DNA from 2 places in the Maridesulfovibrio sp. genome. Region 2 is predicted to be linked to the other one. Evidence: riboswitches for the same ligand, from Rfam matches in the RefSeq annotation. Region 2 holds a riboswitch; the other holds the start of a gene.
What was found. Region 2 has a riboswitch for cobalamin ahead of ACKU35_RS16255 (sirohydrochlorin cobaltochelatase). Riboswitches for the same ligand answer to the same signal wherever they lie in the genome.

Region 1: it holds a riboswitch for cobalamin, as region 2 does, so the genes downstream of both, ACKU35_RS05025 (ribonucleoside triphosphate reductase) here and ACKU35_RS16255 (sirohydrochlorin cobaltochelatase) in region 2, are expected to answer to the same signal.

What each region holds. Positions count from the first base shown of each region.
Region 1 is NZ_OY780933.1:1,117,926-1,122,412, reverse strand. Features, by position in the region: gene ACKU35_RS05025 (ribonucleoside triphosphate reductase) at 1-1,882, opposite strand, end outside; cobalamin riboswitch at 2,110-2,269, opposite strand; gene ACKU35_RS05020 (MarR family transcriptional regulator) at 2,597-3,007, opposite strand; gene ACKU35_RS05015 (sulfite exporter TauE/SafE family protein) at 3,022-3,771, opposite strand; gene ybaK (Cys-tRNA(Pro) deacylase) at 3,933-4,397, opposite strand.
Region 2 is NZ_OY780933.1:3,626,162-3,630,648, reverse strand. Features, by position in the region: gene trmFO (methylenetetrahydrofolate--tRNA-(uracil(54)-C(5))-methyltransferase (FADH(2)-oxidizing) TrmFO) at 1-680, shown strand, start outside; gene ACKU35_RS16260 (MATE family efflux transporter) at 817-2,148, shown strand; cobalamin riboswitch at 2,174-2,377, shown strand; gene ACKU35_RS16255 (sirohydrochlorin cobaltochelatase) at 2,482-3,384, shown strand; gene ACKU35_RS16250 (iron ABC transporter permease) at 3,435-4,487, shown strand, end outside; gene ACKU35_RS16245 (ABC transporter ATP-binding protein) at 4,487-4,487, shown strand, end outside.

The DNA.
Region 1 (4,487 bases), 1.7 Mb from region 2:
AGACCGAAAAGGTCGGAGTAACCGAGATGTATGGAATCTTGGTGTTGGTCATGGCTTTGATGATAAAGTTTTTGAGTGCCTTGGTATCGGGAACCGCTTCACCAAGGAAGGTGTGGAAGACGGTACCGCCATTGTAAAGGGTCTGCAAATCGTTCTGGTGTTCCAGCGCGTAGACTACGTCTTCGGTAGAACCGACCGGCAGCAGGGTGGAGTTAGTGTAATAAGGAGTCTTGTCGCCGGAAGTATAGATATCGGCATAGAGATTCTTATCAATTTTTGCCAGACGGTAGCAGGTACCTTCACCCGGAGTGGCTTCAAGGTTGAAGAGGTTTTCGGTTTCTTCCTGAAACTCAACGGTCAGGTCGCGCAGGTGGTGCAGAACTCTCTGCATCAGGCGTGATCCTGAAGGGGTATCGATGCCTTTACCAAGCAGATTGTGGCAGGCTTCGTTACCACCAATCAGACCGATGGTTGAGAAATGTCCCTTGAAACCGTTCTTCAGGTAACGCTGAGAGAACGGGAACATGCCGTTCTCAAAGTTGGCGGAAACAAGCTTACGTTTGTACTCCAGAGAATCCTTGGCCAGAGTCGCATATTCGGAGATCAGATCAAGAAAATCTTCCTCACCCTGTGCGAGATATGCAAGCTTGGGCAGATTCAGGGTAACAACACCGATGGAACCGGTCAGGTCACCTGCTCCGAAAAGACCGCCGGTCTTCTTGCGAATCTCACGCAGGTCCATCTGGAGACGGCAGCACATGGAACGCACGTCTTCAGGATTGAGGTCGGAGTTGATGAAGTTCTGGAAGTAAGGAGCGCCGTACTTGGCGGTCATCTGCAGCAGAAGTTCACCCACTTCGCTTTCCCACGGAAAGTCCGGGGTGACGTTGTATGTAGGAATAGGAAAGGAGAAGATACGGCCGTCAGAATCACCTTCAAGCATGATTTCGACGAAGGCACGGTTGATCATTTCCATTTCTGCTTCATATTCACCGTATGTAGAATCCTGAAATTCACCGCCGATGATTACCGGTTCGCTGGCGATATGCTTGGGCGGAACCAGATCAAAAGTGAAGTTGGTAAACGGACTCTGACCGCCCCAGCGGGAGGTGGTATTCAGGTTGAAAATCAGCTTCTGCACGATCTGTTTTACGCGATCGTAATCCAGACCGTCATAACGGACGAAAGGCGCAAGATAGGTATCGACGTTGTTAAATGCCTGAGCACCAGCCCATTCATTCTGCAGGGTGCCGAGGAAGTTAACCATCTGACCGGTTACGGAATCAAAATGCTTGGCAGGACCGGAAGAACAACGGCCCTTGAGGCCGAAACCGTCCAGCAGCAGGTCACGCAGTGACCAGCCGGCGCAGTATCCTGCAAGGCCGAAGGAAAGGTCATGAATATGAAAATAGCCGTGCTCGTGGGCCAGCCTGATTTCTTCAGGATATTTTTCCAGGCAGTAACGGGCCTGAACAGCTCCTGACATGTGCAGCATCAGTCCCTGAAAGGAGTGCCCCATGTTGGAGTTTTCGTTCACCCGCCAGTCGGACCGGTCGAGATAACTTTCAATGGTACCGGCGATATCGAGGTATGTTTCATCCTGACGGCGCAGCTCGCGACGCTTTTCACGGTAAATGATGTAGCGTTCGGCAACAGAATAGAGACGATTTTCCATGAGTACCAGCTGAACCATATCCTGAACCATTTCCTGTTCAGGGACATCAACGTCAGCCAGTTTCTGCTCAACCTTGCGGCCGAGACGTTTACTCAGCAGGGGATCTTTAATTCCGCTGGCTTTGAGAGCTTTAAAAATAGCTTCAGAAATACGTTCTGTAGACCAGGACTCGAGACATCCGTCACGTTTGAGAATTTGTTTGGGCATTTAATTACCTGATAAAAATTTTGTCCGCACACATCACCGCCTGCGCCGAAAAAAGAGCGCAGAAAAGTCTGCAACCTCCCCAGATTGCAAGCCCACGGATGGACCGTGTCTTATGGTGGTGTGGCATTTAGGAGCAGGAGGCCCGGTAGGCGCATCCCGCAGGACTTTGAAACCGGAGAATCATCAAAAGCAATAATCTTCCGGTCAGTTTGAACCAACCTGCCGCGATGGACAGGTATGCTTCAGGCCGGGGTGCTGGCTCGGGGTACACCCATAAGGCTTCCCTGACAGCGGCAGAACCGCCCCGGATTCAAACCGGGTTCCCGTAAGATTCATTTCGATAATGCTCAGAAAGCGGAAATGAACTCCTGAAGTGATAACGACAAAAACAGTCTACCAGACTCGAAACAATCGTCAAGGCTCTCTAGACTTTTTCTTAATGGATCACCCGTCAGCCCTTGTCCGGCTTGCCTTAAAACTTATGGAACACGAGTTTTCCACAATTGTTCACAGCATGTTCAAAACCATTTAACATGCTGATTTAGAGATAAAATTATCTGAATCTGTAGCAAAAAAATTACCGGGCATAATTTTCAAAACGAAATATTTTTTTGATCTTTTGCAAGAACAGCTTGTTTTTGATTATGAGCATACGAACAAACCTTTTCCACATATGTTCATAAAATGTTCGTAAAGATAAACAAAAAGCAATGATCAAAAAGTGGCATTCATTTTATCTATACAGCCGAGCAAAATAGCTTTTTCCTCTTCTGAAAACTCTGAAGTCAGTTCTTCCGTAAGCCGCAGATGCAGTCTGTCGTGTTCCATGAACATTTTCTGCCCTTCTTCCGTCAATTCAACAAGAATAGAACGGCGGTCTGTCTGATGGGGCTTGCGGAAGACGAAATCTTTGTCCTCCAGCCGATCCACCAGCACAGTCAATGTACCGGTAGTAATGCCCATGTGCTGGGCCAGTTCCTTCATGCGCATAGCTTTATGGATACCAAGCACTTCAAGGGTATGCATCTGGGGCAGAGTCAGCCCCTTTTCCCGAACAACATCATGTTCCCATGATGAGAGCTTCTCATAAAATTCGATAACAGCATGGTTAAGCTTGTCGAGCACATCAGCCTCGTCTTTTATATGTTTGTATAGCTATAGATCGCAAAACAGATAGTCATGACTCCCGCAGTACGCATGACCAGCGGTTCCACCCAGCCCTGCTCCAGAGTACGAACAAATGATGCCGCCCGGTAAATAGCATAAATCACAGCAGCAAGGACAATAGCCGTACCCACAGCGTAACTGGCGAAGACCGCCGTTCCTTTTATGATACTGCCGGAATCAAGTGCGTACTTATACATGATAGCAACCGTGGGGCAAGGAACAATCATGTTCACAAACCCTATCGAAAACAGCCCCCACGAGGTAATGCTGCGCAACGATTTCTTTGAATTATGAGAACATGAACAACTATGCCTGTGGTCGTGGTGATGTTCATGGTCGTGGCCGTGCTCGTGCTCGTGCTCGTGCTCGTGATGGGGATGGTGCTCATGATCGTGGTCGTGACTATGCAAAAGTTCCGGTTTAAGAAGCAATATCCCGCCCAGCAAAACAAGAATAGCAATTGTAACCATATCCACGACATGAGTCAGCGATTCCGGTATGCTCAGCGAGATGGACCCCAGAGTCAGGCCGATAATCAGACAGGCCAGAGCGGTACCGGAAACAAATGCCGCTGTCAGCGAAAAAACCTTTCTGCCATTCTTCTCGCCATACACAAACGGCGCCAGAACCAGCCATGAATGACCGCAGGGATTGATCCCATGAATAAGTCCCAGAAAAAGACTGGATTGTATGGCTACTATAAATATTGAATCAAAATCCATTTTGAACCTCATATATTTTGTGTTTCAAACTAATCGTGTTTCAAAACATCTATCTTTGGTTTAGTTTGATTGTCAAGCTTCTTATAAAACAAACAAAAAAAAGACCCGCTCGAAATTAATCGCGCGGGTCTGCTTAAAGTCGTTGAAACGAGAAAAAGGAACTAACGTGCTATCCCGGCAAAGCTGCCGCGCAGTACATCCGCCAGATCCTGCGGGTTCAATTCAATATCCAAACCACGTTTACCACCGCTGACATAAATAGTTTCAAAAGCTTTCGCAGAATCATCAATCACCGTGGGCAGCAGCTTCTTCTGTCCCAAAGGACTTACCCCGCCGACCACGTATCCGGTGGTGCGTTCCACCAGCTTCACGTCAGCCATGGCTATTTTTTTAACCTTTACGGATTTGGCCAGCGCTTTAAGATCAAGCATTTTCATCACCGGAACTACGGCGACAAACAGATCGCGTCCGCTACCGGCAACCAGCGTTTTGAAAACCCTTTCCGGGTCAACACCAAGCTTCTCCGCAGCTTCCTTGCCATAAGCTTCTGCTGCCGGGTCATGCTCATATTCATGAACTTTGAAACAGATCTTCTTTTTTTTAGCTATATTAATTGCGGGTGTCATAGGCGTCTTTTACACAAACAGGACCGCAACTGACAACCACATAAACAGAAAAAAAACGCCCCGCAGCAAAATTCTACGGGGCGTTTGATA
Region 2 (4,487 bases):
AGCGGGTGGTTCCCCGTGAATTTGAGAAGGAAATCCATTTTGAAGGCTGTCTGCCTATTGAAGAAATGGCTGACCGCGGCGATATGACACTTGCTTTCGGTCCGCTTAAGCCTGTTGGGCTTATTGATCCGCGCACTGAAGAGCAGGCTTACGCCGTTGTTCAGCTGCGTGCCGAAAACAAGGAAAAGACCGCGTTCAACCTCGTAGGATTTCAGACTAAACTTAAGTACCCGGAACAGAAACGTATTTTCCGTATGATTCCGGGTCTTGAAGATGTGGAATTTCTGCGCATGGGCTCCATTCATCGAAATACTTATGTAAATGCCCCCGAAGTTCTGGACAAAAAACTGGCGTTAAAAGCTGACCCTCGTATTCATCTTGCCGGACAGATTACCGGTGTGGAAGGTTATCTCGAATCAGCGGCCTGCGGCCTCTGGGTAGGTCTTATGCTTGCCGAACAGATCAAGGGGAAAGAATTACCCGCACCGCCGCCGGAAACATCCATGGGTGCATTACTCGGACATCTGCGTGAAAAGAAAAAGAATTTTCAGCCATCCAACGTACAGTTCGGATTAATGCCTGCCTTGAAAAAACGCGCACCGAAACGGGTTCGCAAAGAATTGTATGGCAAAAGAGCAATGGAAATATTTGAAGCCTGGTATCAGGAAAATATAAAATAAAAGCTTAGGCTATCTGTTTTTACCTGACGGTCTCCCATTACCTGTAGTGAAGCTTATTAAAAGTTTTTGAAGGGGTGGGGTCTGGGGAAGTGAAATTTTTGCAAAAGTTTCCCTTCCCCGGCCGCCGGAGGCATATATGACTCAAAAACATCCTTTTGAAATTAAACCGAACCGGACATTGCTGACTCTGGCGATTCCGGTTCTTTTCTCTATGGTCGCCGAACCTGTTACCGGACTTGTGGACACTGCCTTTGTCGCCAAACTAGGCCCGGAAGCTCTTTCTTCACTGGGTATCGGAACGATGGTTTTCTCGTCCGTATTCTGGATTTTCGGTTTTCTGGGAATCGGTACCCAGACCGAAGTCGCTCATGCTTTAGGCAAGGGCGATATAGAACGGGCATCATCACTCGGCTGGATGGCGGCGGGTATTTCAGCTGCGGTAGGTTTTGCTCTGATTCTTTTCGTTTATCCTTTTTTGAGCAATATAGCGTCATTAATGGGCGGCGAAAACAGTGTTCGGGATCTGGCTGTAGATTACATGCGCTATCGGCTGCTGGGCGCTCCGGCTGTGTTGGTGGTTCTGGCCTGTTTCGGATCTTTGCGCGGATATCAGGATATGAGTTCCCCGCTTTGGATTGCCGTGGGCATGAACCTCATCAATGTTGTGCTCGACTGGTGTCTTGTTTTCGGTACGGGACCTTTCCCGGAGATGGGCGTAGGAGGAGCAGCGCTGGCTAGTGCTGTCAGCCAGTGGATAGGCGCAGTCTGGGCGGTGTTGGTAGTTCGCAAACATTATGGCTTCAATACCGGGTTCAGAATTGCGGATGCCCGCAGGCTGTTTGTTATCGGCGGAGATATGTTTGTGCGTACCGGGTGCGTCTGTTTATTTCTGCTGCTTTGTACCCGCTTTGCGACCAAGGCCGGAGCTGAATCCGGCGCAGCGCATCAGGCTATCCGCCAATTTTATGTTTTTCTGGCTCTTTTTCTGGATGCGTTCGCTATCAGCGGCCAATCACTGGTTGGCTATTTTGTTGGTCGTGCGGAACGTTTAACGGCTCGGAAGGTTGCCGCACTCGTCTGCAAATGGAGTTTCGGTACCGGGATTTTGCTGACCATCATAATGTATATTGGAAAGCAGCCCGTTGAATGGCTGCTGGTACCGGAGGAAGCTGCCTCTGTTTTTGCTCCCGCATGGTTGGCGGTCACTTTTTTACAGCCCATAAATTCGCTTTCCTTTGCCACAGACGGAATTCATCTCGGAACCGGTGATTTTCGCTATTTGCGTAACGCCATGCTCGCGGCTGTTCTTATAAGTTCCGGTGTTCTTGTTGTCGTTGATTGGCTTCAACCACAGCATATGCTCTTCTGGATCTGGATAGTGGCCGGATTGTGGACCAGTTTACGGGCTCTGTTCGGCATGATCCGTATCTGGCCGGGGATCGGGAATGGGCCGCTAGCTTTAAACTGATATTGACAATATGAGTTAACAATCATATCAAGCCCTTGCCTGAGGCGCTCTCGCGAGCTTAATAGGGAACCCCGTGAAAGTCGGGGACGGACCCGCCGCCGTGAGTCCTGAGTTGCTTAACCCCGTTAGACCGGACCTTGTCCGGTTATGCGTGCCACTGAATTTATTTTCGGGAAGGCCGGGTAAAGTGGGACGAGTCGGAAGACCTGCCCAGGTGCAAATCAATGTTTATTCTGACGGATAACGGGGCTTTTATCTATCAGAAACAGTTGCGCATGTACGTACCTGCGTGCTTTCCTATTCCCAAAGCCCCCCAAATTTAAGGAGACTGCTATGCAGTACCGTTTTGGGGACAAATCCAAGTTCATCCCCGCATTTCTTCTGGTTTGTTTTCTTCTGATTCCTTCACTAGCTCTGGCCGGTCACGGTGAAGCTAAACCTGTTAAAAAAGGTATACTGCTCGCTGCTTTCGGTTCCAGTATGCCGCAGGCCCATGCTTCTTTTGACGCCATCGACAAGGCTGTTAAAAAGGCTTTTCCCGGTGTTCCTGTCCGTTGGGCCTATTCATCCGCTATTATCAGGGGGATTCTGGCAAAAGAAGGCCGTAATATCGATTCCCCGGCTATGGCTATGACCAAAATGATGGAAGAAGGTTTCACCCATGTTGCCGTGCAGTCCCTGCATACAATTCCCGGTGAAGAGTTCTGCGGAATTTCCGAAACAGTGAAAGCTTTTGAAGGAATGCCCAAAGGCATAAGCAAAGTCACTGTAGGTAAGCCCCTGCTTTACTCCAATGAAGACATGCAGCGCACAGTGAAAGCAATAATCGCCAATATTCCCAAGGATCGTAAGGCCAAGGATGCTGTAGTGCTCATGGGACACGGCACCCCGCATGCCGCGAACATCTACTACCCCGCTTCTCAGGATTATTTCTCAAAAGTTGATCCTATGATATTTGTAGGTACGGTTGAAGGTACTCCTACCCTTGATGATGTAAAAAAACTGCTCAAGAAAAGTAAAGCCAAAAAAGTCTACCTCATGCCTTACATGTCCGTTGCCGGTGACCATGCCCGTAACGATATGGCCGGAGATGAAGATGATTCATGGAAATCAGAGCTGACCAAGCAGGGCTACAAATGTGTTCCCGTATTGAAAGGGTCCGCTGAATTCCCTCAGGTTGTGGACATCTGGGTTGACCACCTTAAAGTTGCTTTCAAACATCTTGGTGATCATTAGACCCGGTGACCTTTGTCTCGGTTAATTATTAATTAAAACAGGTGGTAATTATGGAATTTTCAGGCAATAGGAGGACACAGGCTGTAATAATCCTTGCTGTGCTTGTGCCTGTTTCCATTTTTGCCGCCTGTCTTTTCGGGGCTTACAATGCCGAACCTGCGCAGGTTCTGGCGGTTTTTAACTCTGCCCTTGGAATCGGAGCCGTGAAGGTCGAAAAGGCTCTGTCTTTTATCATCATAGATCTGCGGCTGAGCCGGGTCTGCCTGTCATTTCTGGTGGGCATGTCGCTTGCTGTGGCCGGGACTGTTTATCAGGGAATTCTGCGTAACCCGTTGGCCGATCCGTTTACTCTAGGAGTGAGTAGCGGCGCTGCTTTCGGAGCCAGTCTGGCTATCTTTTCCGGTTCCACCATACTAGGTGCGCAGCTCTGGAGCAGGTTCGGGAATATGTTCCTGCCGCTTGCCGCCCTTGGCGGAGCGATGGCAGCTCTCGGTGCGGTGCTCATGCTGGGCCGTATAGGCGGAAGATTGCGTCGTGAAACCATGGTTCTGGCCGGCATTGTAGTGGCTACTTTTCTGTCTGCTTTGATTTCACTGCTCAAGTCCCTTGATGAGGATTCCGTAACTTCCATAGTCTTTTGGATTATGGGCAGTTTTCAAGGTCGTGGATGGAGTCATGTTCAGCTTTTTCTGCCGTATTTTGTCGCGGGGATGATTCCGCTGGTTTATTATTCCCGGGAGCTTGATATTCTTTCGCTGGGGGAGACTCAGGCGCGTCATCTGGGCATGGATGTTTCCAGAGTTCGTATGGCCTTGCTTGTCGGGTCCGGTCTTTTGACCGGAGCGGCGGTGGCTGTGTCCGGGATTATCGGCTTCGTAGGGCTGATTGTTCCTCATCTGGTGCGTATGTTTCAAGGCGCGGAGCACAGGCCGCTGCTCGTTTCATCATCCCTGCTGGGTGGGTTGCTGCTGGTTTGGTCCGATGTCATCGCCCGCTCGCTGCTTACCGGCGGAGAGGAGCTGCCCGTGGGGGTTGTGACCGCTCTGCTGGGTGGACCGTTTTTCTGTATTGTTCTGCGTTCCGGTTTTAAGGGAGGCAGCTCA